2 regions of the Rheinheimera salexigens genome follow, and region 2 is predicted to be linked to the other one. Evidence: predicted binding sites of a transcription regulator. Region 2 holds the regulator's gene; the other holds the start of a gene.

The links. Region 2 encodes LexA, which represses DNA repair genes until DNA is damaged. Its sites were predicted from a motif close to TACTGTNNATATNNACAGTA; they were not measured.
Positions count from the first base shown of each region.
Region 1: umuD (translesion error-prone DNA polymerase V autoproteolytic subunit) is a predicted target of LexA. The motif match lies at 9,112-9,131, and genes of this name have one in related genera.

Region 1 is NZ_MKEK01000001.1:2,604,633-2,619,661, forward strand. It holds gene BI198_RS11745 (hypothetical protein) at 1-50, opposite strand, end outside; gene BI198_RS11750 (class I SAM-dependent methyltransferase) at 105-1,301, opposite strand; gene BI198_RS11755 (DUF3108 domain-containing protein) at 1,298-2,029, opposite strand; gene BI198_RS11760 (DUF1838 family protein) at 2,216-3,151, opposite strand; gene BI198_RS11765 (PaaI family thioesterase) at 3,308-3,721, opposite strand; gene BI198_RS11770 (enoyl-CoA hydratase/isomerase family protein) at 3,721-4,494, opposite strand; gene BI198_RS11775 (c-type cytochrome) at 4,996-5,373, shown strand; gene BI198_RS11780 (isochorismatase family protein) at 5,548-6,213, shown strand; gene BI198_RS11785 (polysaccharide deacetylase family protein) at 6,228-7,172, shown strand; gene BI198_RS11790 (polysaccharide deacetylase family protein) at 7,169-8,110, shown strand; gene BI198_RS11795 (hypothetical protein) at 8,228-8,920, opposite strand; gene umuD (translesion error-prone DNA polymerase V autoproteolytic subunit) at 9,144-9,572, shown strand; gene umuC (translesion error-prone DNA polymerase V subunit UmuC) at 9,612-10,889, shown strand; gene gmhB (D-glycero-beta-D-manno-heptose 1,7-bisphosphate 7-phosphatase) at 10,921-11,538, opposite strand; gene BI198_RS11815 (glycosyltransferase family 9 protein) at 11,538-12,689, opposite strand; gene hldE (bifunctional D-glycero-beta-D-manno-heptose-7-phosphate kinase/D-glycero-beta-D-manno-heptose 1-phosphate adenylyltransferase HldE) at 12,692-14,137, opposite strand; gene BI198_RS11825 (D-sedoheptulose-7-phosphate isomerase) at 14,134-14,703, opposite strand; gene BI198_RS11830 (glycosyltransferase family 9 protein) at 14,721-15,029, opposite strand, start outside.
Region 2 is NZ_MKEK01000001.1:96,794-111,822, forward strand. It holds gene nfuA (Fe-S biogenesis protein NfuA) at 1-290, shown strand, start outside; gene BI198_RS00510 (polysaccharide deacetylase family protein) at 384-1,409, shown strand; gene BI198_RS00515 (SCO family protein) at 1,396-2,037, opposite strand; gene cyoE (heme o synthase) at 2,027-2,941, opposite strand; gene BI198_RS00525 (COX15/CtaA family protein) at 2,925-3,941, opposite strand; gene BI198_RS00530 (hypothetical protein) at 3,938-4,450, opposite strand; gene BI198_RS00535 (SURF1 family protein) at 4,443-5,225, opposite strand; gene BI198_RS00540 (DUF2909 family protein) at 5,252-5,461, shown strand; gene BI198_RS00545 (cytochrome c oxidase subunit 3) at 5,468-6,346, opposite strand; gene BI198_RS00550 (cytochrome c oxidase assembly protein) at 6,348-6,911, opposite strand; gene ctaD (cytochrome c oxidase subunit I) at 6,916-8,502, opposite strand; gene coxB (cytochrome c oxidase subunit II) at 8,506-9,648, opposite strand; gene lexA (transcriptional repressor LexA) at 9,963-10,580, opposite strand; gene plsB (glycerol-3-phosphate 1-O-acyltransferase PlsB) at 10,628-13,162, shown strand; gene tesB (acyl-CoA thioesterase II) at 13,159-14,028, opposite strand; gene BI198_RS00580 (hypothetical protein) at 14,249-14,479, shown strand; gene BI198_RS00585 (DUF885 domain-containing protein) at 14,537-15,029, opposite strand, start outside.

The sequences.
Region 1 (15,029 bases), 2.5 Mb from region 2:
ATATCTATATCGGCGCTACTTTTTTTGGTACTTGTATTCGCACTTGTCATTATTCTGTTCCTCAATGCTGTCAGCTGCTTTTTACTCGTTGTAAACCTAGCGGCTTATTTTTTCCAGAGACCAAAAGCATTCCAGACTGGTGCACGGCCGAAATCTTCGCCTGAATCACCGGCTGCAGATTTACCAAAAATTTTCTCATCAACTTTAGCGACCACACCAATTTCAAACATGGCTGAACCATCAAAACCGGCCTTATCTAGTTGCTCGGCAAGATCCAGATCATGCATAGGCCCCCAATACGGTTCGTTGTTGTAATAAGTATCCCAATCACGCATAAACTGTTCAAAAACACTTTTACCGTGATATTGCGGTTGCTCTAAGTGAATTGTTAAACCTTCAGGCTTTAGTAAACGCTGTACTGTCTTTAATGCTTTTGGCAGCATTTTATGTGATGCTTCATGCCAAAACATGGCTGAAGTAATAAGATCAAAGCTTTCATCTGCGTACTGCGGTAAAGATTCAACATTAGCTTGGACAAAGCTAATGTTATCAACACCCAGCGATTTAGCACGAGCATGGGCATAACGTAAACAGGGCGTAGCAACGTCAATAGCAATAACTTCTGCATCTGGAAACGCTTGGGCAAGGGGTACTGCATTATGACCAACCGTACAACCCAGATCTAAAATACGCTTAGGTTTAAAATTAGGGTGTTCGCTTTTAAGCCAGTTAGCTATGGCTTGGCCACCACCGTCACTTAATCCACCGAGTAAACCGGCTGTGGTAACAAATAAACCGACATCATAGCTAGCAGCTACGGTGACATCTTGGTCAAAATACTCTTGGTAATAACAACCTGGCTGGCAGTGAATATCAACTTGACTAATATTGACAGGTACTTCAATTGTTGAGTCAAGTTGTAACGTATCGCAACCTTTATTCAACTGTTCTACTTTTTTAGACAAAGCATCTGCTTGGCGTAATACCATTGCTCTACCTGTCTGATGACGCATTTCCATAGTGTTACGCCTAAGTGCGCTCCACAATTGGCAATAGCCATCTTCCATCATCACTTTGCGTACTTCATGTCGTGTTTCTGGCTCACGCCCGTGCTCTTTAACAAAAGCAGGATGAACATGTTTGTCATACACTTGGCGTAACCCCGGTATCACCCGGCTACTTAAATGCAGGTTTAAATGGGTTAATACGTTTAAACGCGCGACTTCATCGTGATTAGCTTGTGGCATGACGCCATGTTGGGTGAGCGCTCGCCATGAAGGCAGTGTCTTTACATTACTCATGACTGTCCTCTCTCGGTAATTTTATATTCAACTAGCTCATAAAAAGTTTGCATATAACCTTCTACGCCCGCCTTTAAAAACAAGTAATCATCATCAGCGGTACACCACAGATTATAAGGAGGATGCTCTTCAGGTAAATTACCGGCCGTATCCACCACCTGAAAATGCCGAGCTTTAAAAGTACCCGCTTTTACCGTAATAGTTTCTTCACCAACATACCGAATGCCAAAACCGGTTTTAAACAGTAATGGTCCAGTCGCGCCACGGTGATCAGGAGAAGTTAAGAATAGATCGGGGAAGAAGGTTTTACCCGGACCTTGGCTTAAATCGTACATGCGCATTAATAATGCGTCACCCACGATAGGGTGTGCTTGCAACCATTTTACTGGCGTCGAAATATCTACTTTTTGCGTAATACGACCATCGCGCTGATTATGACTTTCACACTCAACATAATTTGGCGTGAAACGCATCCAGCCCGAGCCTTCATATTTATCACCAACGCTAATGCGCACACTACAATCTATTGGGCTGGCATCTGGGTTCATGGCTAGAATAACGTCACGCACCACATTAGGTGCGTCATCAATTTCACAATGAGCATGTAATACTTTTACGTCATCAGACTGGGTAGTAATACTAAAGAACTCTCGACCCCGTTCTTGATCCATACGTTCAGGTTTTTTACTGGTATAAAGTATGGTGCCTTGGATAGTTCTATGTTTCATTCGATACTCCTAATCAGCTAATAGCCTTATTAACTTCATAGTGGAGCGAGGATTGCAAAGATGCGTTGATCTTTATCAATAACTGTAAATTTACGGATAGGAATAAAAAAACCCGCATTATTACACGGGCTTACACATTTACACTAAGCTTAAACTTGACTGTAATCAGGCAAGTAGACTTAGCTTTTAATGACTCTTTGGTGATACAAATGGTGCACCTGGTACATCCTTTTTATAAGTCGTCCAGCTAGTATCATTTGGTCTAGTATCATTGGTTGGTGGTGGCACACTATACTTTGGTGCTTCTGCAGCAATAAACGTTTTCATGGTGTCACTCACATCGTCAAACTTGGCAATTTTACGACCCGCAGCATGAATATATATACCGCCTTCACGACCACTCATCATCATAAACGGTAGCCAATCTGAAATTCTGACCCAACCAACTTGTACATCAGCTGTATCTGTTTTTTCATCTACTAGGCTGTCGATATCGCCTAAGAAGTTAAATAACTCTGTGGCATGGTATACGCCGCCGACTTGTTTCTGATAATCACCTGCAAGCGGATTATGATAAAACAACGGTACCGGTAAGGTTAGCCACCAGCGGTCATCTTGTTGTTTAGCCATAAATTTAGCCGCATAAGGTAAAACTTTACCGTTTTCATCGCGGTTAAATCTAACCGGTTGATTAACAGGATCGTTTAATACTTGGAATACGTCTACTTCTTCATTTGTCCAAGGATTAAGCCAAGTTTTAAGAGGCTTGCCAGTTTTTTTATCTTTATAAAGTAAAATTTCTCGAGTCACTAACTTAAAGCTTTTACCTTTTTTACCACCGTCAACGGTAGCACAAGCTCGGACACTATAACCTTCAACATCAAACAAATGCTGGTCTGGCTCACCCATACGACGAGAAAACAACTTACCATCCCAGCTAAAAAATACCGGTTTGTCATCAACAGTTGAACACTGAATTTTTCGCGAGACGGTGGTAGCACCATCTGGGGTATTTAAATCAATAGGTGCTGCATTTAGCTGAAAACTCATTAATGACGTTAAGCCAACCGCTAATGACAGTATGCGTAACGGTCTTACTTTTGTATGCTTGCTATTCTGCATGTTTTTGCTCCCTTAATAGAATTATCAGAGTAGATTGAAACAGAAGCAACTAGCTTTGATATAAGTCAAAGCTGCAGAAATATTAGTTAAGCTGCTGGCAAATAATAATTTATTTCCAGTAACTTTTTTATAAACTTAGCGCTTTTATTTAGCCTCTTATTTAGAACCTAGCACTTTCCAAATACCAGTACCCTGCATGGTAGAGCGCGTTTCGGTATAAAGTTCGCCTTCGGCAAAAATGACTGACCGAGTACTACGCTGAATGCGACCGCGACCATAAACTACATCGCCAAGTTTTACTGCGGCTAAAAAGTTAGTATTTAATTGAATAGTGGCAAACTGTTTATCATGCGTGAGTTCATCACCTATAGCGCGATAAATCACAAAATCCATCATAGCTAACGATACGCCGCCGTGTACTACACCTTGAGGATTTAAATGCTGCTCGGTTATTTCTAGCGCCCGGGTTACAACCCCCAGCTCCGTTTTTTCGTAATACGGCCCCGCTATAGCGCTAAAACCTTGCATGTCTTCACATAGTGTATAGCCAAGGCTTGCTAACTTGCTCATTAATCAAACTCCACTTTGGTTTTAGTAATAAAAGCCTGCGATGCTTTTTTAAAATCTTTTGAATCAAATGCTTGCTTAGATAACTGGCGTATTTCTGCTTGTTGCAATGTTGGATCGTCCATTAAATAAGCTAAGGTTTGCTTCATGCCTTGGATTGCACTACCACTAGCAGCAACTATGTCATGAATAAAGCTTTGTACTGCCGAATCTAACTCGTTTGCTGCAACCACTTGATGAATAAGTTTATTATTTATGGCTTGTTCTGCAGTTTGCGCTTTACCTAAATACAACATGGCTTTAGCGGTGGCTAAACCAACGGTTTGTACTAAGCGCTGCGTATCTTCAATACTGTACAATAGGCCTAGTTTGGCTGGCGTGATGGCAAAAGTGGCATGGCTAGCAGCAATTCTAAAATCACAACACAAGGCTATACCTAAGCCGCCGCCAAAACAGGCGCCATTTATGGCCGCTATCGTTACGCAAGGTAAGCGCTGCAACTTTAACTGTGCTTGCTGCACAATATCGTTGTTTTGTTGTAATAACTCAGGTGACGCTAGCATTTCTGTTAGTTCGGCAATATCCGCACCGGCACTAAAAGCTTTGTCGCCCTCGGCTTGGATCACTACAACACGTGGCTTAATATCATTGGCTAATTGATCACAAAAATCAGCTAATTGCTGCCACATAGCTTTATTCAGCGCATTGCGCTTATCGGCTCTATTGATGGTTATTTTGGCAATTTTGCCGGCTACACTCAGCGTAATTGTTGACATTTATCAAAATTCTCATAGTTGAAATTCGTTTATAGGCCAATTCAGTGCTTTAGCGGATACCATAACACTAACGATTCATTTATTGTGATACCACGTTGCAAAGGTTGCTGACAACATTTCAATGCTGGTTGATTTGCCAGAAAGCAAAAGCAACAGCAATTAGGTAAAGGCACAGCTATGTCTGAGTATAAAATGCCAGCGCAAACACTCACGCAAAAGATAGTTACTAAAGCTAGCCAGAAATCACATATAACGCAGATGAACTGGTTAACTGTAAAGTAGATTTAGTATTAATGCATGACTCTATCGAGCCAAGACGGCTAAAAGTAGAGTAGAAGAATTAAATATTTCAAAGTAATATGCAAACGATAGCTATAAATTGATACAAAGCAACGCTCTATCAATTTAAAGGCCTTAGTATTAGATAAAGTATTAGATAAAGTATTAGATAAAGTATTAGAACAACAATAATGACAGCATAAAAAATATAAAGGTCTAACTATGAAAAAATTATCTTTAATCTTAGCGGCTGTTAGCATCTTAGTGACAGGTTGCTCTGAGCCAACAGATAGCAGCGCGCAAGTTAGTGCCTCAGCAACTGCAGTAGCCGACCCCGCAGTAGTAGCAAAACAACAGTTGCTTAATCAAGGTAAAAGTCGTGCGATAAGTTGTACGGCCTGTCATGGTCTACAAGGTATTTCTAATGTTGCTATGTACCCGTCTTTAGCGGGCCGTGATGCTGCTGAATTAAAGCAATTACTAGTAGCCTATCGCACAGGTGAAAAAGTTAACCCGCTAATGTCACCGCAGGCGAAAGCCTTATCTGATGCCGATGTTGACTTATTAGCCAAGTATTTTTCTGTTTTACCGGCAAAGTAAAACTAGTTTTTAGGCTTTAGTTTTGAGTGCCTATTTAAATCCTTAGCTTTGTTATAATGCGTGCACTTCACTGTGCACGCATTATAATTTTTGCTTAGTCTGATATTTGTCAATTGGTAGCTAGCCACATTGTCGTAGTATTTTAGCACCTATGTCTGCTATTACAGGTGTAAAATGCAAACTTCAAATAAAACCGCTAAAGAAATTTATTTAGATGTAAAAAACAATCCTGCTAGAAAACGCTTTGGTTTTGGTAAAAAAGCCGTTTTAGTCAATGTAGATCCACAAAAAGCCTATACCGCTGTGGGCAAGTTCGCTACGGCTTATGAAACCGACCCGAATCAAATTGATTATATGAACCAATTAGCGATTGAATGTCGTCGCTTAGGTTGGCCGGTAGTTTGGACTTATGTTGCTTATATGGATTCAGGCGAAGATGCTGGTATTTGGGGCACCCGTACTGACACTCCTGACTCGCTACAAAATATTAAATTTAATTCAGAGCGCTCAGAGTTTGATGATCGAGTACAAATCGACGAAAAACGTGATGTTGTTTACTGCAAAAAAATGCCCTCAGCTTTTTTTGAAACTCAATTACAATCATTACTAACCTGGCACCAAGCCGATACTGTAATTATTACCGGTGGCTCTACGTCTGGGTGTATTCGCGCTACTGCTGTGGATTCATTATCTCGTGGTTATCGCACCATAGTGCCTGAAGAATGTGTGGCTGATAAGCATGAAAGCTATCATTACGCCAACCTAACCGATATGGCATTAAAGTATGCTGACGTATTAGACGTGTCTGAAGTGCTAGATTGGCTTAAGCAACAACAATAAGGCAGGAGAATACAATGAAAGCAGATCCAGGCTTTTATGATTACTGGCCCTATCAAGATAGGCCGAAAATCCGTTGGCCCGATGGCAAAAAACTGGCTTTTTGGGTTGCACCCAATATCGAGTTTTATGAGTTGAATCCGCCAGAAAACCCGCATAGAAAAGCCTGGCCTCAGCCTTACCCTGCGATACAAGGTTATGGTATTCGCGATTATGGTAACCGTGTCGGCCACCAGCGCCAAATGGCATTACTCGATAAATATGGTATCCGTGGTTCGATAAGTTTATCCACCGCTTTATGTGATCACCATCCAGAAATTATTCAGATGTGTAAAGAGCGTAACTGGGAGTTTTTCAGTCATGGTATTTATAACACCCGTTATACTTATGGTTTATCTGAGCAACAAGAACGCGAAATGATCCGCGATTCTATGGAAACCATTTATCGTCACACTGGCCAACATTGCGCCGGTTATCTTGCGCCAGCACTGTCGCATTCAGAATTAACCTTAGATTTATTTGCCGAAGTTGGCACCGAACTGTTTGGTAATAACGCTGGGTTTTATACCTGCGATTTATTTCATGATGACCAACCTACTCCTATTAAGCTGCGCAGTGATAAGCGTTTTGTGTCTATACCTTACTCCCTAGAAATGAACGACACCATCGCTTATGTAGTAAACAAAGTAGAGCCGCGTCGCTATGGTCAAATGTTAAAAGATAATTTTGATCGTTTATATCAAGAGGGCGAAGAGTCCGGCACCATCATGTGTATACCCACCCATAACTATCAAGTTGCCTGCCCACACAGAATGAAGGCATTTGAGGAAGCGTTGGATTATATCACTAGTCATCCTGATGTTTGGGTGACAACAGGACGTGAAATTGCTGATTATTATCACGAACATTATTACGATGCTGCCTTGGCCGATATCAGCGCTAAGTTAGGAGCCAATAAATGACAGATAAAGTGTTCGACCCCAATAGCCCCTTACACTATCCATTGCGCCGGTATGGCATGGACCACGATTTATACAACTGGTCAATGCTAACGGATAGGCCAAAAGTGCAATGGCCTAACAATAAACCCTTAGCGGTTTGGGTGAATATTAATTTAGAGTTTTTCCCGCTAAATCAAAAAGGTGTGCCATTTAAAGTTCCCGGTGGTATGACTATGCCCTACCCCGATTTACGCCATTATAGTCTGCGTGATTATGGTAATCGGGTTGGCTTATTTAGAATATTAAAAGCATTAGATAAGTTTAATATCACACCGACATTTGCGGTTAATACAGAACTCGCAGTGCGTACACCATACTTAGTGCAGTTACTAAAATCGCGTGGTAACGAAGTGTTATGTCATGGCTGGAACATGGATAGCCTGCATCACGGCAAAATGGACCGAGCCGACGAGTCTGAACTGATTTCTCGTTCGGTTAATCAATTAAGAGACTTAACCGGCCAAGCCGTAACCGGTTGGCTCAGCCCAGCAAGAAACCAAAGTCAAAACACCCTAGCGTTATTGGCTGAAAATGGCATTAGTTACTGTGCTGACTGGGTAAATGACGATATGCCCTACCGTTTTAAACAAGAGAATTTATGGGCTATGCCGCTTTCAACCGAATTAGAAGACTTTTATATACTGGGTAATAACCTACATAGTGAAGCGTCTTACGTTGAGCAAATAAACGATGCATGCGATTTTTTACTGCAAGAAGCCGCTACACAAGGTGGCCGAATGCTAACCTTAAATATTCATCCTTGGCTGCTGGGTCAACCTCATCGTATTCAGTACTTTGAACAAATATTATCGCGCTTAAGCCAGCAGCCCATTTGGAGCGCTTCGGCTAGCGATATCTTACACGCTTTTTCTGAGCAGCAGACTGTGGCGAAAAGTTAGTTATTTTCACGGGGCTATGGTACGTGCCTATACTTTTTAAGACAGCGCCATTAAAAAAAGCCCAACTTAAGTTGGGGCTTTTTTTATGCTTTAGATATCATAGCTATATAGTAAGACTTATAGTGGTTTAACGGCACCAAAGAAACCTACGGTTAAAATAATCACCCAATAACAATACGCTAAACGGCGACCAAAACGGATACTGCGCTCTAACCTATCTTCCACTTCTTGGTTTTCACCTTCTTGGGCTAATTTACGGAATAATTCTGTCCATTCCCGCATAATAAAGCGTAATAACAGGCCGATAACTAACGCCATAGAAAATAACAATATTTTAATCGAAAACCATTTTTGGCCATCAGCAGCATTAAACGGCCCTTCGCCCATTAATGACGCTATAGAGGCAATTGCTAAAGCCGGTATCACAAAGTAACGAATAGACTCATCCGCCTTGGTTAATTTTAAACCGGTATCTGACTCACGATAGAAAAACGCTGACCAACATAGCGCTAACCATAAACCAAAGAAAACCCACATTCCCATTAACCATGGGCCACCGTAAGGTTGCACGCCCCATAGATTACCCATATGGAAACCTAATGGAAACAGTAATAAAATCCCGGTACGGGCAAGAATATCAATGCGGTACGCAGTTTCCATATGGCGCTTACGTTCGCTCATCGCTAACTTACGATTAATGACATTGTAAGACGTTTGGAATACTCCCCATTCACCACCAAGCCAGTACACCATAGCCACAATATGCAGCCAACGTAGTATTGGTAATTCATACGTTACAAGAAAATCCATTATTAGGCCTTATTATTGGTTATTTCCTTGGCAGAATAATGCAGGCTATCTTGGTTCATCATTGACAGAAGTCAAAAGCGGCTTTAGCCAAACAGCAGCAACTAGATGCATTGATAAAAGGCAATTGCTTAGGCAGATTTGTGATTGAAAATAATCCCCAGCCCGTTAGGTGATATTAATAAAAACCATTATACTGTATTTATATACATGTATAGAGGTTTCTATGTCAGCCATTTTTATTGCTAATGCTTATAGCACCCAAAAATTAGCCATCCCCTTTTTTAGTAGTAAAATTCAAGCCGGTTTTCCGTCTCCGGCACAAGATTATATTGAACGCACCTTAGATTTAAATGAGCTATGTATTCGCCACCCTAATGCCACTTTTTTTGTTCGAGTTGAAGGTAACTCTATGATTGAAGCCGGTATTATCGAGGATGATGTATTAGTGGTTGATCGTTCAATAAAGGCCCAACATGGCGATATTGTGGTTGCTGCGGTGAGTGGTGAATTTACCGTCAAGCAACTTTGTACTAAACCTAGCTTGCAGCTTATTGCTCGCAATAAAGCTTACCCGCCTATTAGCTTAACTGAAGGCGATGAATTGGATATTTTTGGCGTAGTGACCAATGTTATTCGGCAGATAAAGCGCTAATTGGCTGTGATGAAAAGTAACAGTATTAAAAATAAGAGTATGCCAAGCACCATTTTTGCCTTAGTCGATTGTAATAACTTCTATGCCAGTTGTGAAAAGCTATTTCGACCCGACTTAGCCAATACCCCAGTAGTCGTACTATCAAATAACGACGGCTGTATTGTTGCACGTTCCAAAGAAGCCAAGCAACTAGGTATTAAAATGGGTGTGCCGTTATTTAAAGTACAAAAAGAGATGCGCCAGCATGGCATAGTCGCGTTTTCATCTAACTATGCCCTGTATGCTGATATTTCGCAGCGGGTAATGAGCACCTTAGAAAGCTTAACCCCAGCGGTTGAAGTGTATTCCATTGATGAAGCTTTTGTCGATTTAACCGGTATTGAGCCACTGCAAAACTTGAATGATTTTGGCCTGATGCTGCGTGATAAAGTACAAAATTGGGTGGGTATTACGGTTTGTGTCGGCATAGCGCCAAGCAAAACCTTAGCTAAACTGGCCAATTATGCGGCAAAGAAATGGCAAAAAACTGCAGGAGTGGTGGATTTAACCGATCCCATACGCCAACGTAAACTACTCGCGTTAGTACCGGTAAATGAAGTCTGGGGTATAGGCCGTAAACTGAGTAAACGCTTAGAGCTATTAGGCATAACCACTGCGCTACAACTTGCCGATGCAGATGCTAAGTATATTCGTCAGCATTTTTCTGTCGTCGTCGAGCGCACAGTACGCGAGCTTAATGGCGAGTCTTGCATAGAGTTAGAGCAGGTAATACCGACCAAACAACAAATTATTAGTAGTCGCTCTTTTGGCCAGCGTATTACTTGTAAAGAACAAATGCAGCAAGCGATCAGCGAATACGTCAGCCTAGCCTGTAAAAAATTGCGCCAGCAAAAGCAAGAGGCAAAATACTTAACGGTGTTTATTCGCACTAGCGCTTTTAACCAACAACATGACCTATTTAGTAATAGTAAAAGTATCGCCCTAGACACCCCTAGCAGCGACACCCGAGTGTTTTTAGCTAAAGCTAAGCAACTATTAGATATGTTGTGGGTTAATAATTTTAGCTATGCCAAGGCTGGTGTCATGCTGACAGATTTTTATAATCCCGGCCAACACCAACTTAACCTGTTTACAGCACCAGCGGATAAGCAACAAGCCAACCATAAACTGATGCAGCTAATAGACAACTTAAATGCTAAACAAGATAAAACCATTTGGTTTGCTAGCCAAGGCGTGAAACAAGCGTGGAGTATGAAGCGTGAACACCTATCGCCCGCTTACACCACTAATTGGCGTGATTTACCCATCGTAAAATAACACTAGCTACAGTAGGTTTTGCCTAGACTACTTACTCTTTTACTTGAATTATTGCTGCGGCAAGCGATGGCCAAATCTCATCCGCAGTTTGTTGCTGCTCTGGGGTTAATTCTTGGCCAGATAACACTAAAATTTTACGGCCAATGCGAGCCGCAGACGCCGCTTGCATATCAGAGCTTTTATCACCCAGCATTAGGCTTTGTTGAGGATTGATAGCGTAGTCACGTATGGCTTGTTGCAACATACCCGCTTTAGGCTTGCGACATTCGCAATCAATATTATACGGGGCTAGGCCTTTTTCAGCATGATGTGGACAGTAATAGACGGCATCTATTTTGATGCCCTCATCGGCAAACTGTTGCTTCATCCAGCTAGTTAATAAGGCAAACTGGTGTTCGGAATAATAACCGCGCGCAATGCCTGATTGATTAGTAACAATAATCAGTAAATAGCCTAAAGCCTGCAGATGCCGACAAGCAGCAAAGACACCATCAATAAAATCAAAATGCTCTGGTAGATATAAATAGCCATGATCTATATTAATCACCCCATCACGATCAATGAAGGCGGCTTTATGCAGCCCACTGGCTATTTCATCATCTACACTAGCTTGTGTTGCTATTGCTAATTTTACATTAGGCTCTGTCATTACAATCCTTGTTGTTTAATAACCGTATCCAGCATGGTTGTTACTTGTGCGATTTGAATATTAGCCATTAAATGCTCGCCCTTAACCCGCTTGCCAAACTTTTGTTCAGCCGCTGTTTTGCCGGTTTGTTGCAATAAAGCTTGATGATAAACCTCTACTACATAATGTTGATATAAATACGGCCCGGTTCGCGCCGGATTACTATGAGCATATAAGCCTATTACCGGCGTGCCTACTGTTACCGCCATATGGGCGGGTCCGGTATCTGGCGCAATGACAACCGCAGCTGTTTTTAGTATAGCTAACAACTGCTTTAAATTGGTTTTACCCACTAAATCAACAACACTCGCTTGGGCATAACCAACAATGTCATCACGTAATTGTTGCTCCATCGCTGTTGGCCCGCCACAAAGCACCACTTGAAAGCCAAGCTTAGTGGCATAGTCAGCCACCGCGGCATAACGCTCGGCTAACCAGTTGCGCTCGGCTTTAGATGCTGCAGGGCAAATCACTAAAAAACCGCGATGGTTGTCAGCGTGACTTTTATCTCGCTTTATTCTATCTCGATTTAACTGTAACGCTTGTTCAGATTGCAGTGTTGTCTCGGCCCAAGCAATATCCGCCTCAGCTATGGGCATTTGCCATTGTGGTTTATCAGCGGCATTTTGCAAAAATGGCACGCCAATTTTACGGGCAAAAGCGGCGAAGCCTTCTAATACATGGGCCTTACTTTGCGCCTCGATACTTTCGCGCATAAATAAACCATGCAGCTCTTTAGCCCGAGCTTTATCAAAACCTATTTTGCGTTTAGCTTTAATCACTAACGAGGCTATATTGGCCCGCAGCGCTACTTGCATATGCAATAAGACATCAAACTGTCGGCCTTGTAAGCTGTGCTGTAAATTACGATACGCCTTTAAGCCACATTTTTTATCAAAAATTATAAACTCTACGCCCGGTAAATCCTTGAGTAACATGGCCTCAACTTTACCCAAGATCCACGTGATCTGCGCGGCAGGATAATAGCGCTGTATCGCTTGCACTGCTGCCACCGCATGGCACACATCACCAATAGCCGATAAGCGTAAAATGCAAATAGACTCTGGAGGCGTGATGGCATTCAAACCAAGTTTTGAGGAATATTGCACCATCGTTATCCCTGAATTTTCTTAATTATGGCGCTGGTTGAACAACCATCAACAAATTGCAGTACTTTAACTTCACCACCGGCACTGATAACTTGCTCAGCACCAATAATAGTCTCAATGCTGTAATCACCGCCTTTAACTAACACATCAGGTTGCACCATTAAAATAAGTTCTAGTGGCGTATCTTGCTCGCTAGGGATATCCCCAAAAGGTAAGATCCAATCGACACTCGCTAGACTCGCCAGTACCGTTGCTCTGTCTTGTAAGGTATTAATAGGCCGACTAGCACCTTTTAAACGTGAGATAGAGGCATCGCTATTTAAGCCCACCACTAAGCGATCACCCAGCGCTTTGGCTTGAGCTAAATAACGAACATGACCGGCATGTAAAATATCAAAACAGCCGTTAGTAAAAACAATGCGCTCGCCGTTTTGTTTGGCAAACTGAATATGCTTAAGTACTTTATCAAACGGGGTTTGATAAATGTCGCCTTGCGAAAACAGATACTTATTAATTTTAGCGGCTAATTCAGTTACCGTTACCGCAGTAGTGCCAAGTTTAGCCACAACAATACCGGCCGCTAAATTTGCCGTTTCAACTGCATGTGCTAATGGCATATCTGCGGCTAACATTGCAGCCAGCGTTGCAATTACCGTATCACCGGCACCGGTAACATCTGTCACTTCTAATACTTGTACTGGATAATGCTGGCAGTCATCCGCAGTTATCAAGGTCATGCCCTGCTCTGAGCGAGTTAACACCATAGCGGCAATGCCAGATTGCTGCAGCATGGCACGCGCCGAACTGCAAATGGCGGCATCACTACTAACATCGCCACCTGCGAGTTTAAATTCTGTTAAATTTGGCGTGATAATATCAGCGCCACGATACACTGAAAAATCCGCATGTTTAGGATCAACCAATACCGTTTTACCCGCCGCTTTGGCCACTTGGATCATCCTAGATACCGTATGCAAAGCGCCTTTGTTATAATCGCTCATTACCACAAAATCATAATTTGCTAATAAGCGACTAAACTTGTCGGCTAATACTTGGCTATGTGCTGGGCTAAATTTTTGTTCAATGTCTAAGCGCACAATTTGTTGATGCCGTGAAATAACGCGCATTTTAGTGATGGTCGGTAAATCAGGCTGCGATACTAAACCTGATTCCACACCATCGGCTGCAAGCATAGCCGTTAGGCTTCTACCTTCGGCATCATCGCCAATCAAACCGATTAGCCCCGCTTTGCCATTTAAATAGGCAATATTTCGCGCCACGTTAGCAGCGCCACCGGCGATATCTTCAATTTTATTGACATTAACTACCGGTACCGGCGCTTCAGGTGAGATTCGCTGTGAGTCGCCATTAAAGTAGCGATCTAGCATCACGTCACCCACAACTAACACGCGCGCTTTGGCTAAATTATTCAGTTTAGTGATATCAATCATAAGGCTAGCTCCAAGTCTAAGGCTTCGCATAGCCAATGACCGATAAACATATGCACCTCTTGGATGCGAGCGGTTTCCTCGGATTGCACAATAATAGGCAGTTGGGCAATATCTTTAACTTTGCCGCCATCACGGCCCGTAAAGGCCACGGTATAAGCGCCCAGCTGATTAGCCGCGGCTAATGCCAGATTAATATTTTCACTTTGCCCTGAGGTGGTTAAACCAATCACTACATCTTCTGGCTTAGCCAAACCCTGAACTTGTCGCGAGAAAACCGTCGCAAACTGATAATCATTAGAGTGAGCGGTTAAAATAGAGCTGTCCGTGGTTAACGCAATAGAAGCTAAAGGCGAACGATCTAGCTTGTAGCGGACCATAAATTCTGCCGCTAAGTGTTGGCTATCCGCTGCACTGCCACCATTACCCATCCAAATAACCTTGCCACCGCGCTTTAAGCTGTTACTCACAACCGTTAATAACTGTTCTGCTTGTTGTGCATACTGCTCAACGATAGAAAAAACACTACGATGCCGCTCCAGTGCAGCAAAGTAACTAGAAGTAATCATTTATGTATTTCCATTTTTTAAACCGAAGAGGCTATTGGCAATGTTAATAATCGAGCAATATCGGCCAGCACTAATTGCAAGCCTGGCTGGGCTGGATATTTAACCCTAATCGGTTGTTGTAATGCCTGCTGGCATTGCTGAATAATGTGAGAGATGCTTAATTCAGAACGATAAATTAGGCCTTGATCTAAACAAGCTTGCACCCGTTTCGGCTGATCTTTAGCCACGGCGACAGCGACGATATTTTTACCCAAGACAATAGCTTGGCCCATCATATCGCCACCACCTGAAACAATAAGGTTGGCTTGCGCTAATAAGCTCATCAG
Region 2 (15,029 bases):
AAGTGCGCAAGGTGAATGACGACGCCCCTTTACTCGAGCGAGTGCAATATGTCATTGATGCTGAGATTAATCCACAGTTAGCTAACCATGGTGGACGGGTTTCAGTGATTGAATTAACAAAAGAAGGTGTGGCCGTATTAGAGTTCGGCGGTGGTTGTAATGGCTGCTCACAAGTCGACCTCACGTTAAAAGAGGGCATTGAAAAACAGTTATTAAATCAGTTTATTAACGAATTAACTGGCGTGCGTGATATTACTGAACACCAAGCGGGTGAACACTCTTATTATTAATAAGGGTTTTTAACTAGCAGCCGTAACAATGACTGAAGCTTCATGCTAGCTGTGATATAACAGCGCTTAGTATCTCAGCTAGGAGTTTTCGTCATGTTACGGTTAATTACCTTAATTATTACATTTGTTTGTTTAACTCTGCTGCCTGCTCAGGCTGCCGTCGTGCTTATTTACCATCATGTTGCCAGTGACACGCCTCGCGTAACTAGCGTAACGGCCGATGAGCTTCGTGGCCATCTGCAATATTTAAAAGATCACAACTTTAACGTCATTGGTCTTGATGTCTTAATAAACCAACTTAAAACTAGCCAACCCATCGCCGACAATAGTGTCGTGATCACCTTTGATGATAGCTACGAAAACAACTTCACTACGGCCCACCCTATTCTGCAACAATTTGGTTATCCTTATACCCTGTTTATCAGCCCAGGAAGTATAGATAAACAAGACGGCCCACTGCTTAATTGGCAGCAAGTTAAACAGATGTCTGATGATGGCGTATTAATCGCTAATCACGGCATGTGGCACGAGCATATGGCCGCACCCGAAGCTGGTGAAACTAAAAAAGCCTGGCGTAAGCGTATTAAGAAAAGTATTTTAGATGCAGAAAAAAGCATTAAACAACACACAGGGCAGTCGCATAAATGGCTGGCGTATCCGTATGGCGAATATAGTTTAGCTTTAGAACAATTAGTGGCTGAAATGGGTTTTATCGGTATTGGTCAGCACTCTGGCGCTGTCGGTAACAGCACCTCATTAACCCATATGCCACGTTTTCCCGCCGCAGGACAATATGCCAATTTAGCACAGTTAAGCCAAAAGTTTCGCAGCTTAGCCTTTACTATTATTGATGAACATAAAACCGATGCTTTAGTTCAGCAAGCTAACCCACCAACGTTACGCTTAACCTTGCAGATAACAGATTTTAAGCCAAGCCAATTGACATGTTATGCCTTTGGCAAAGCCTTAAACCCAAACTGGGAAACAGATAATAGTTTTAGCGTCCAAGCAGATAAGCCATTAACTAAAGGGCGCAGTCGTTATAACTGTACTGCTCCGTCATTAAGCAAAAATGGTTATTACTATTGGTTCTCTCAACCTTGGCTTAAGCTTGATTAAGCTTTTTAAGCACTAATGGAAAGTCAGCCATAAGTTGCTCTGAACTCACCACCGGTAATTCCCCCACTTGTAGTGGTGGCTTAAACATGGCCACTAACTGGCCTTGCGGGTTAATTAATACGATTGACGCACTATGGTCGACAGCATAGTTAGGTTCAGTGGTATTGCCAATGGCATACATTAAGCCTAACTGGCGAACAAACGGAAACAGTTGGTCATGCCCTGCTGTCATACCAATAACAGCAGGCTGGGCAAAGTAATTAACATAGTTATTAAGCTGGGGCACGGTATCGCGATTAGGATCGACCGAAACAAACCAAATTTTTAACGGTTGCTCCACCATCGCCGCCAGTTCTGGCTGTACACCAGCCAATTTGGCTAACGTTAATGGGCAAATATCAGGGCAATAAGTGTAACCGACAAAGGCCAATGTCCATTGACCATATAAGCGCTCTCGGTCAACCTTTTCGCCAAATTGATCGGTTAAGTTAAAATCGCTTAACGTTCTGGGTTGCGGATAAACTAACGCATGGCTTGGCTCGGCACTCTGCTGCTGCATTTGATACAACATGACACCAGACACCACTGCCACGATAGCAATTAAAGCTAAAATAATATTACGAAACATAGAATGGGGATACCTTTAAATAATGGTCAACCAATAACAATAGAAACAGTGTCATCAAATGCACAATTGAAAACTTAAAGGTTTTCATGGCCAAATCTGTTTTCTCATCGGCTAATTTTAACCGCCACGCATACTGCATAAAACGTAAATTTAATATAACACTACCGATTAAATATATTGCACCACTCATGCCAACCAAATAAGGCATTAAACACACCACAAACAATAACACCGTATATAAACAAATAATGCTTTTAGTAAACTCGATACCATGGGTAACCGGCAGCATTGGCATATTAACTTTTGCGTAATCAGCTCTGCGATGAATGGCTAACGCCCAAAAATGCGGCGGGGTCCAGGCAAAAATAATCATCACTAATAACAAGGCATGGCCATGCACTTCACCGGCAATCGCTGTCCAGCCCAATAAGGGTGGCATCGCGCCAGCTAGACCACCAATCACAATATTTTGTGGCGTGGCCCGTTTTAAAAACTGAGTATACACCACCGCATAGCCAAATAAACTGGCTAAGGTTAACCAAGCAGTTAACGCATTAACGGCAAAATATAATAATATAAAGCCCATAACCGCTAATGAAGTAGCAAATATACTGGCTTGCCGACTAGTAATACGGCCTTTAGCAATGGGTCGGCTATAAGTACGCGCCATTTGGGCATCAATTCGCCGATCAACTACATGGTTCATTGCCGCAGCCGCCGCAGATAACAAGCCAATACCGACAGTCGCAATAATGACGGTTTGTATATCTGGCAAGCCGGGAACCGCTAGCATCATGCCGACCCAAGCAGTTAATACTAATAACGCCACCACTTTTGGCTTAGTTAACTCTAAATAATCTTTACATTTAGCCGTAAAATCATGGCTTCTACTTAGACTCAGCATAGTTGCTCCTTGCCGACGCAACGGTCGGAACTTGTACCAACAATAACACTAAAACCATTAATAAATTTGCGGCAACAACATTATGTGCAACAGCATTAACTAACGGTAAATGCAGCACAACATTCATTAAGCCTAAACTAAATTGGCCTAGTAGTAACACTGCAGCTAGTATGGTTAATTTACGCATTCTGGGCTGCACGGCTCGCTGCCACAATTGCCACAGAAACAGAGCTACCACACTAAAGGTGATTAACGCGCCGAAGCGGTGTAACACATGTACAGTTTGCCGCGCTTCAGCTGACATGACGCCATATTCATAATCGTCATGGCCTAAATGCAAATCAAAAGCTGCGGCAAAATCCATGCGTTGCCACCAACCTGCCTCACATACTGGCAGCTCAATACAGGCCAAAGCGGCATAATTGGCTGCCGTCCAACCACCCAGCGCTATTTGGCCAATTAAGATAATCACAGCAATGCTGGCTAGTGGCTTCAACCCTACAAGTTCAGGCTGAGCGGGTAACCGCGGTTGTTGTTGTAACCAGTACAAGGCCGCTAAGCTTAATAGGCAAAACCCTCCCAATAAATGCCCCATCACCACTAACGGCAATAAGTTAAGGGTTACTGTCCACATACCTAGCGCAGCTTGAAACACCACTAACATTAACAATAAGCTTGGCAATAATTTAGGCCGTCTTGGTTCTGTAGACCGCCACCAACTAGTTATAAAGATAAAAGCAATTAATAAGCCTAAACTGGCAGCAAAATAACGATGGATCATTTCATTCCAGGCTTTTTCCGCATGCACTGGTCGCTCAGGAAATGCCTGCATCGCTTGAGCAATATGATGATCTTGTTGCGGCACCTTTAAAAAACCATAGCAACCTGGCCAGTCTGGACAACCTAAGCCAGCATCCGTAAGTCGAGTGTAGGCTCCTAAGGTAATAACGCCTAAAGTAAGAATAATGGCAAAGCTTGCCAGCCACCGCTGTCTAGTCATACATCGGTCCTATCATAATTAAGCAATTTCAATAAATCTTGACGTAGGGCTTTGGCGGTTAACACCATTTCGGCTTCCGTGCTTGGCATTGGATAACGTAATAATGCCAAGCCTTGATGATCAATCAATACAATTTGATTGAGTAATTCTGTGCTGATATTTTGTTTTGCGGCTTGCTGACTAAAGCTATTCGGTAGCACAGGCAAGGATTCTGTACTGACCAATACCGGCTGTACTTGCTGTTGTTTACGGCCTAAACCAATATACAATTGTTGCACGGTATAAATCGCATTCTGGCATAACTCAGTACATTGCTTTGCGGGCAATACAGCAATGCGCCAATGTGCCTGTTCGCTGGATGGCGTCAGCACAAATTCCTCTTCGGTTTGCCATTGACCATTACTGGTTACACCACGGTCAAACCAGCCGAAATTCAGCACTAAATAAGCTAATAACAACGGTACAGCGCAACATAATATAAATAACAGTAAAAATTTATTTTTAGCCATGACTTGCCCTTCCTTGATGACTTGCTGCTAATGCCACACCTAGCACAGCAATGGCCAATAACAACCATTGCAATGCATAGGCTTGATGCTTTTCTGGTGGCATAACAACGGCTTGATAATGATAAATAAAGTCGGCTTGTTGCTGTTGGTAAAGCAACGCAGGGTAGAATGTCTGAGCAGTTTGCTCCGCTAATACCGCAAAGTTAACTTGTTGAATTCGCATCGGCCAACTCGCTGAAGACTCAATGTTTTGACCTAATAACAGCATACCCGTAACGTCAGTATGTAATACACCACTTAACGATAATTGGTCAGGAATTGTCACATTTGGTAGCTGTTCCCGGGAATTAGTACCCGCAATCCAGCCTAGATTAACCAGCAACAACCTGTCATTTGTAGCTAATTTCGCCGCGATAATAACGTCATAGCCTACTTTGCCATCGACAATTTGGTTATCTAGCAGCCAAATATACGGCGCTTGCCAAGTTGCGCTGGCCGCTAACTTTAAGCCGTCTAAAGACTGATTCTCTGGCTGATTATCAGATTGATTTTGATAAGATTGCTGTTGAAAGTTTTGCTGTGTACTCGCTAGCGTCGTGGCGTTAAGTACCGCTTGCTCTGCTTGTTGAGCTAACTGAGTTAATTGTACTGATTTTTGCTCTGCCCGCTGTAGCTGCCACCAAGATAAGTTGATTAAAATGATAAAAACAGCCACAGTGATACCTAGCCAACTGATGCGTACGGCAAATATATGATTTGCCAGTTTAATGCGCATAAATCTGACCTAATAGAGCGCATTTTATGTTAATTAAACTTGTTATCATCGCACTACTACTCTTTATTATTTTTAATTTATTTCGTGCCGGAATTATCATGCTGCGAACAACCAATTCCGAAGTCAGCATGTCGCGCTATCTAGGTCGCCGTTTAGTAATTTCTATTGTCCTGTTGTTATTAATTTTTCTCGCCATAGCGTTCGGCTTAATTCAGCCGAACCCCACCCCATTCTGAATTGTGTTACAGCACATAAACAAACACATATAAACACAGCCACACTACATCTACAAAGTGCCAATACCAAGCCGCGGCCTGAAAACCAAAGTGATTCTCAGGTGTAAAGTGGCCTTTTAACACCCTTAAAAAGATGAAAAACAATATGATGGCACCTAAGGTTACGTGCACGCCGTGAAAGCCTGTCAACATAAAGAAAGTACTACCATAGAAGCCTGATGCTAAGGTTAGCCCTAGATCACGATAAGCATGCACATACTCATACACTTGTAAGCTTAAAAAGCTAAAACCTAATATTAAAGTGAACAGTAGCATTAACTTTAACTGGCCACGCTTATTTTGTTCAATTGCAGTATGAGCAAAATGTAATGTTACTGATGAAATTAATAACAAGGCGGTATTAATCATCGGTAAGCCTGTCGCCGGCATAGCTTGAGTTTCTGTACCACCTGGAGTTTTTAATAGTGGCCAACTAGCTTGGAACTCTGGCCACAGTACTGCGAAGGTGCTGGCATTATTACCGCCCCCCCCTAGCCAGTTTAACGCTATCATGCGGCCATAAAATAATGCGCCAAAAAATGCCATAAAAAACATCACTTCCGACATAATGAACCAACTCATGCCCAAGCGAAAAGACCGTGACATTTGCTGGCTATACAGACCACTCATTGATTCATCAATAACATTTCTAAACCAACCAAATAGCATAATAATCAGGGTGACTATGCCGGCAAAAAGTAAATAACCGCCAAATCCTGTACGCTGATAAGTAATATCATTAATATAATTTCCTGCACCAACGGCAATTAGAAATAACGCAACCGCACCAACAATAGGCCAAGGGCTTTGTGCGGGAACATAATATTTTTCATAGCTGTTACTCATGTTATTCCCCAAATTTTGTTGGCACGCCGGCAACTTCTACCGCATTCGCTGTTACATCATATAAAGTATAAGACAGCGTGATAGTAGAAAACCGCTCTGGTAATGCCGGATCAACATAGAACTGTAATGGCATCAACATGTCTTTGCCGCCAGCTAACTGCTGCTGACTAAAACAAAAACACTCTATTTTGTGAAAATATAAAGCCGCTTGCCCTGGTGCGACGGAAGGTACTGCTTGTCCTATAATAAACCGCTGGGTTGGATTAGTAGCTAGATAATTTATCCGATGCACTTCACCCGGATGAACTTTAATGCGACTAATTTCTGGTTTAAATATCCAAGGCATGTCTTTATTAGGCCGAGCGATAAACTCAATAATAACCTCTCGACTGGTATCAATGATGGCAGCTTCAGTCGAAGCTGCCGTAGTTGCCGTTTTACCATTGATACCGGTTAAGTCACAGAACACGTCATATAGCGGTACTAACGCAAAGCCAAAGCCGAACATGGCTAAACTCATAACGATTAATTTACCGGTTAATGTTTTATGCACTGACTTAATCATATCGTTACTTCACCTCTGGAGGAGTAGTAAAAGTGTGGTACGGTGCCGGTGATGGCACTTCCCACTCTAGACCATGCGAGCCTTCCCATACATGTGCTGTCGCTTTTACTCCACCTCTAGCACATTTAACCACTACCCATACAAACAACAGTTGGGATAAACCGAATAAGAAACCGCCGACACTGATCAAAGCATTAAAATCAGCAAACTGCAGCGCATAATCAGGAATACGACGTGGCATGCCGGCTAAGCCAACAAAGTGCATAGGGAAAAACAGTAAGTTAACCGAGATAAGAGAACACCAAAAATGCCACTGCGCCAATTTTTCGTCGTACATATAGCCTGTCCACTTAGGCAGCCAGTAATAAGCCGCGGCCATAATCGAGAAGACGGCACCGGTCACTAACACATAATGGAAATGCGCTACGACAAAGTAAGTGTCATGGTATTGAAAATCAGCAGGCGTAATGGCTAACATTAGCCCAGAAAAACCACCGATGGTAAACAGGACTATAAACGCGAGCGCAAACATCATAGGGGCTTCAAAGGTCATAGCCCCTCGCCACATTGTTGCCACCCAATTAAAGACTTTAACCCCCGTTGGCACTGAGATAAGCATGGTGCAGTACATAAAAAATAATTCTGCAAATACCGGCATCCCAGTGGTAAACATATGATGCGCCCAGACCAAGAATGACAATAAAGCGATACTGCCAGTGGCATACACCATAGAGGCATAGCCAAATAAGGGTTTACGAGCAAAGGTTGGCACTATGCTAGAGATAATACCAAAAGCAGGCAAAATCATTATGTACACTTCTGGATGACCAAAAAACCAGAAAATATGCTGGAATAGTACCGGGTCACCACCGCCTGCAGCATCAAAGAAGCTGGTAGCAAAGTATTTATCGGTTAATACCATGGTGACTGCGCCAGCAAGCACCGGCATCACCATAATTAATAAAAATGCCGTCACCAACCAAGTCCAAACAAATAAGGGCATTTTCATCCACGTCATGGTTGGTGCTCGCATATTAAATATGGTCACAATAACGTTGATGGCACCCATAATGGATGAAATCCCCATGATATGGACAGAGAACACAAATAATGCCGTACTATCACTACTGTAGGTAGAAGAAAGAGGGGCGTAGAAGGTCCAACCAAATGCAGGACCGCCACCAGGCATAAATAATGATGATAATAAAATTAAAAAAGCAAAAGGTAAGATCCAAAAGCTCCAGTTATTCATCCGCGGTAACGCCATATCTGGCGCCCCTATCATCATAGGTATCATCCAGTTAGCTAAACCGGTAAAGGCGGGCATAACCGCACCAAACACCATAATCAAGCCATGCACTGTGGTCATCTGATTAAAAAAGTGAGGTTCGACAAATTGTAATCCGGGTTGAAACAACTCTAACCGGATCACCATTGCCATGGTGCCACCTATAAAGAACATCACTAACGAAAAAATTAAATATAAACTGCCGATATCTTTATGGTTGGTGGTATACAGCCAACGTGTAAAGCCTTTAGGTTTGTGGTCATGATGTTCGTCAACTGCGACAGTCTCTGTTATTCCGCTCATCTATTAATCCCCTTTACCTTGTAATGCTGCATTAACATCTGCCGCTTGAACTAAGTCGCCGGTATTGTTGCCCCATGCATTACGCTCATAGGTAATTACTGCAGCAATTTCTTTTAAACTCAGCTGCTTAGCAAAACCCTGCATTGCGGTACCGCTTTTGCCATGCAACACAATATCGATATGACCTGCCATATCTTTTAGCGCCATCTGGCTGCCTTTTAACGCGGGGAATATACCGGGTAAACCTTGTCCTGACGGTTGATGACAAGCTGAACAGTGACCAAGATACGTACGTTCGCCAACGGTCATTAACTCTTCTAATGACATATTCATCGCCAGCAGTGCTTGCTCTTCGGCTTTAGCTTCAGCATTACGCTTTTCTTCTGTTGCAACCCAAGTAGCAAAGTCTTCCGGGGTTTTGGCAATAACCACTATTGGCATAAAGCCGTGATCTTTACCGCATAACTCTGCGCATTGACCACGGTAAATGCCCGGCTCTTCAACCCGGGTCCAAGTTTCATTAATAAAGCCTGGATTGGCATCTTTTTTAATTGCAAAAGCGGGCACCCACCAAGAATGAATAACATCATCAGAAGTCATTAAAAAACGAACTTTTTTATCGGTTGGGATCACTAGCGGTCGGTCGACTTCAAGCAAGTAGTTAGGATCTTTGGCAAAGCGATTATTAATTTGCTCTTTTGGTGTCGCTAATAGCGAGTAGTAAGATACATCATGATCTAGAAATTCATAATGCCACTTCCATTGCGAACCGGTAATTAATACGGTTATATCCGCTTCAGTGGTATCTTCCATTGCAATCAGGGTTTTAGTGGCGGGTATCGCCATAAGAATTAAAATAACGACTGGTATCGAAGTCCAAATCACTTCAACTTTTGTACTTTCATGGAATTGAGCTGGTGTTACGCCGCGCGATTTTCGGTGCCGAAAAATAGACCAAAACATCAAGCCAAACACTACGGCACCGATAGCACAACAAATCCAGAAAATAGTCATGTGCAGGTTATAAACTTGCTGACTAATATCTGAAACGCCTTGAGTCATATTCAATGGCATTGCTGTTGCGTTCACCGACGCAGTGCATAGCAAAGCTGGCAGCGACCAACGAAAACTACTCGGTTTCGTCACTGGACTTCTCCTCTGTCATTTTGCAAAGCAAACTGCAGAAACTCAGTACACAGCACTACACGGCTATTTCACCTACACCGAATCTATGTTTCAAGCTTCATCAGTACATTATAATTATTTTAGTTATTATTTTATTATCCGGTTTCAGGGTTAGCGCAGAAACCAAACTGATTAAAGTGTTAAATTTAATCAGTTTCAGTCTAAGAATTGTCCATTTAAAGCAAACTGTAAACCCCTAAATGCAAAAAGCACCGGCAAACCATTGAGGTCATACCAGTGCATTTTGTAAAATAAGCTGTTGAGCTTAGTACATTTTACATCCAACCGCCTTTGCGAATAACGCCTACAGCCAATCCTTCTATGGCAAAATGCTGTTGGCGCAGATCAACTTTAATGACATCGAAATCTGCATTCTCAGGATGCAAAAATACGGTATGACCCTCGCGTTGAAAACGCTTAACGGTTACTTCGTCATCTACACGTGCCACAATCACCTGACCGGCTTCAACTTGATTGGTTTTATGTACAGCTAGCAAGTCTCCGTCTAAGATACCAATATCTTGCATACTCATACCTTGAACTTGAAGCAAAAAGTCGGCACAAGGTTTGAACATATTAGCGTCAACTTGATAATGTTGTTGCACATGTTCTGCCGCTAAAATAGGCTGACCAGCAGCAACTTTACCGATGAGTGGTAAACCTAACTGTTCAGGTGCATCATTATCCAGTAAGCGGATACCTCTTGATGTACCTGGTAACATTTCTATAGCACCTTTTTTAGCTAAGGCTTTTAAATGTTCTTCTGCCGCATTAGCAGATTTAAAGCCCAGTTGGCTGGCAATTTCGGCCCGTGTCGGCGGCATGCCGGTTTTTATCTGATAATCTTTAATCAGTTGCAAAACTTCTGCCTGTCGCGGCGTTAATGGTCTCATAATGCTGGTTACCTATACAGTTTATACTGTTAGTATATACAGGTAAGATGCAATTGCAAGTATCAGTGCTAATCGCTAACTTTACCCTAAGCCCTGACGTGGTATGCTATGCGCCGGATTTTTTTGAGGATAATGTCATTATGTTCCGCTCGGTTAAATTGTTTGCAGCGTTATTAAAGTGGCCTTTGCGCCCGTTGCTGAAGTACAAAGTAGTACCTGAACAGCCCGTTACCGAGCTTAATATAGATACTTCTCAGCCTATTTTTTATATTTGCCCTACTGAATCAGGGTCGGATTTGGCTGCATTAAAGCAGGTGTGTAAAAACTTACAACTGCCGGATCCTACTTCAGATGTGGATATTGATGGTGTAAAACACTTTCGCACCTTATTTTTAGAAAGACCGCATACTTTAGTGTTTAAACGAGGTAAAACTCAAGCACTACAGCAAGCCTTAGCATTACTTGATGCCCATCTTAAAAATCCCAGTTTACATGCCCATATTGTGCCTGTTTCAATCTTATGGGGTCGCGCTCCCGGTAAAGAAAACAGTATCAAATGGTTGTTAGGCGAAGCCCATGCGCCAAACTGGCTAGCCAAGCTATTAATCGTGTTTATATCTGGCAGGCACTCATTAGTTCGCTTTATTCCTGCTTTGTCTTTACAGCAGATGGCGGCAAAATTTGGTGCCGATAATGATACTGCACGTAAGTTATTACGTATGTCACGTTTTCACTTTTATCGACAACGCTTAGCCGCCAATGGTCCTAAACTAGTTAATCGCAGCCAACTCTTTACTGCCTTACTAGCCGCGCCAGCATTGAAAAAAGCCATAGCGGAAGAGGCAAAGTCTAAGCGCATATCTCTGGAACAAGCGCGTAAAAATGCCCATAAATTATTATTAGAAATTGCCGCAGACTATCGCTCTTCTACGTTAAGAGTTGGTGATCGAATATTAAGTTGGCTATGGAATAGGCTGTATACCGGTATTAAAATCAATAATGCCGATGTACTACGTGACTTAGCCCAAAAAGGCCATGAAATTGTCTATGTACCCTGCCATCGCAGCCATATGGATTATTTGTTACTTAGCTATGTTATTTATCAACAAGGCCTCGTTCCGCCACACATAGCCGCGGGTATTAACTTAAATTTTTGGCCGGCAGGCACCCTTTTCCGACGTGGTGGCGCTTTCTTTATCCGCCGTAGCTTTAGCGGCAATAAATTATATTCCGCCGTATTTCGCGAATATTTATGCCAGTTATTTATCAAAGGCTACTCGGTAAAATACTACACTGAAGGCGGTCGTAGCCGCACTGGCCGTTTACTACAGCCCAAGACAGGTATGTTAGCGATGACTCTTCAATCTATGCTTAGAGGTATTGACCGCCCCGTTACTATTGTTCCAGTCTATTTAGGCTACGAGCATGTTATGGAAGTAAATACTTACTTAAGCGAACTGCAAGGCTCAGGCAAAAAGAAAGAGTCAGTATTTGGTGTCATAAAAGCGATCCGAAACTTGCGTGATTATGGTTATGGCTATGTCAATTTTGGCGAGCCCTTAACCTTAAATGACTACTTAAACCAAAACGTCCCTGACTGGAAACAGGCTATTGATCCAATAGAAGTGCAAAAGCCGCATTGGTTAGCCGGTGTGGTTGACGATGTTTCACAAAATGTTATGCAGCGGATTAATCATGCTGCCGCTTTAAATAGTATTAATTTAATTGCCCTAGCTTTACTTGCCACCGATAAACACACTTTAACTAGGCAAGAGCTGGAGCAGCAATTAGATTTTTATCTGCAACTTCAGCAGCAAGCTCCTTATCATGGCCAAACCACTTTACCGCAAGCCAGCAGTAGCGAATTAATTGAGCATGCTATTAGCTTAGATAAAGTACAGCAGCATAAAGATCAGTTTGGTGAGTTGATTAGCGTCACGGCTGAAAGCGCGATCTTAATGAGCTACTATCGGAATAATATTTTGCATTTATTTATATTACCGTCGATTTTAGCCAACGCAATTTTGCATCAACGCGAAATGAGCTGGCAGGGTTTACTTAATATTGTGCGCCAGCTATATCCTTTATTACAGCAAGAAATGTTTTTACAGTTAGACGATATTACGGCTTATTGTCAGCAGGTATTGCAACATTTAGTCCAGAAAAATATCGTCCAGCAGCAAGGCGAGCTTTACTTTGCTCCCGCGCAACAAAGTAATAGCTATTTTATGTTAAGTTTATTGGCAGATAACGCCGAACACACTTTACAACGCTACGCTATGGTATTCCAACTTATCTTAACGCAACAGGCGCAAAGCCGAGCTGACTTAGAAAAGCAGTGCCATCAATTAGCTCAACGTTTGTTACAACAGCACGGCATTACCGCACCAGAGTATTACGATAAACAGCTGTTTTCTACCTTAATTAACGCGCTACGCGACAATGCTTACACCCAAAGTGATGAGCAAAGCCGTGTGCAAGCAACCGATGCTTTAGTCGAGTTAAACCACACTGTAGATAGCCTGTTACGCAATGATGTTTTGCTTAGTATCCATAGTATTATCCCTACAAGCCGCAGTTAGCGGCTTGTAGGATAAGCGCGGATAACACCTTCTTGCATGGTTGAGGCAACTAAGGTGCCATCACGACTGAAGAATTGGCCTCGTACTAGCCCTCTGCCACCAGAAGCACTTGGGCTATCAACTGCATATAACAGCCAATCATCAAAACGGAAGTCATGATGAAACCACATTGCATGGTCAATAGTCGCTACTTGCATATTAGGCGCCATAAACGATTTACCATGTGGTTGCAGCGCGGTTGGCAAGAAGTTAAAATCTGAGGCATAGGCTAATAAATATTTATGTACTCGTAAGTCTTCCGGCATAGCGCCATTCGCCTTAAACCAAACATAACGTCTCGCCTGGCTCACTTTAGGCTTAAACGGGTTTTGAAAATCAACTGGCCGCATTTCAATTGGCTTTTCGCAAATAAACTTACTGCGTAAACTTTCTGGAATAAGATCGGCATGTTGCTGATAAAAGTCTAAATCCGACACTAACTGCTCTGGCCCTGGCACTTCTGGCATCACATCTTGGTGTTCAAAACCGGTTTCTTCAGTTTGAAAAGACGCCGTTAAGTAAAAAATTGGTTTGCCATATTGAATAGCACTGACGCGGCGGGTACTGAAGCTTTTGCCATCACGAATGGTTTCTACTTCATAGACGATAGGGCGCGAAGCATCTCCTGGGCGCAGAAAGTAGGAATGAAAAGAATGCAGCTTTCTATCTTGAGCTAATGTTTCTTTAGCTGCAGATAACGCTTGGCCCATAACCTGGCCACCAAAAACCGACTTAAATCCCAAGTCTTGGCTAGGGCCTCGATATAAACCCTGCTCTATCTGCTCTAACTTTAATAATGATAATAAGCCCTCTAATACTTTACTCATCTGCTTTCCTTAATCATGCACTTGAATGGTTATTCTGCCGTAAACCCTAGTAATCAGCAAAGTTTATGCAGCAAAAAATTAATCACTGCTATTCACTGGCCGCTGGACAATTTAACTGACTGAACTACACTTTTAAGCTGAGAGGTTGTAATGTGTGTTTAGACAATATTGCAGCCTACTCAAGCTGCTACACCTTGATTTATGTTGGCCGGAGTAGAAAATGCATCGTGAAAGGCGCCATATAAATAAGGATATCCGAACTTTCTGGGACGATCTTAATTTAGCACAAAAATTTGCAGTTTCAGAACTGCAAAGATTTGGCTATGATTTATTTTGTGTCCGCCGTATGGAAAGTGGCAATTTAGCTTTACTGATCGCAGATGGTCATTTGGCCGCGATAGATAGAGATGGCGAGATTAATACCGCTCCCAACGTTAAAGTAAGATTTTAACGTTGGCAGCCACTTCATATACATTGTTAACCGCAATAGCTTTGGTAACTGCAATAGCTACGACTTTACTGCTGCCTGCTTACCGGTAATATATTGCTGTATTTGTTGCTCTAAAACTTCTAGCGGCAAGCTGCCACTGCCTAACACAACATCATGAAACTCTCTAATATCAAAGTCATTTCCTAATGCTTGCTCGGCTTGAGCGCGCAAGCGCTTAATGGTTAACTCACCTAATTTATACGACAAGGCTTGGGCTGGCCAACTAATATAACGGTCAATTTCTGTCGTAACGTTATGCATCGACAAGGCGGTATTACTGGCTAAAAAGTCGATAGCTTGCTGTCTGCTCCAGCCCATAGTGTGCATGCCGGTATCCACCACTAAACGTGCCGCGCGCCACATTTCAAAGGTTAAGCGTCCAAAATTACTGTAGGGGTCTTGGTAAAAACCCATCTCTAAGCCCAGATGCTCTGCATATAAACCCCAACCTTCACCAAATGCCGAGGTATAAAAACTACGACGGTAATCTGGCAGCTCAGTTTGCTCGCGC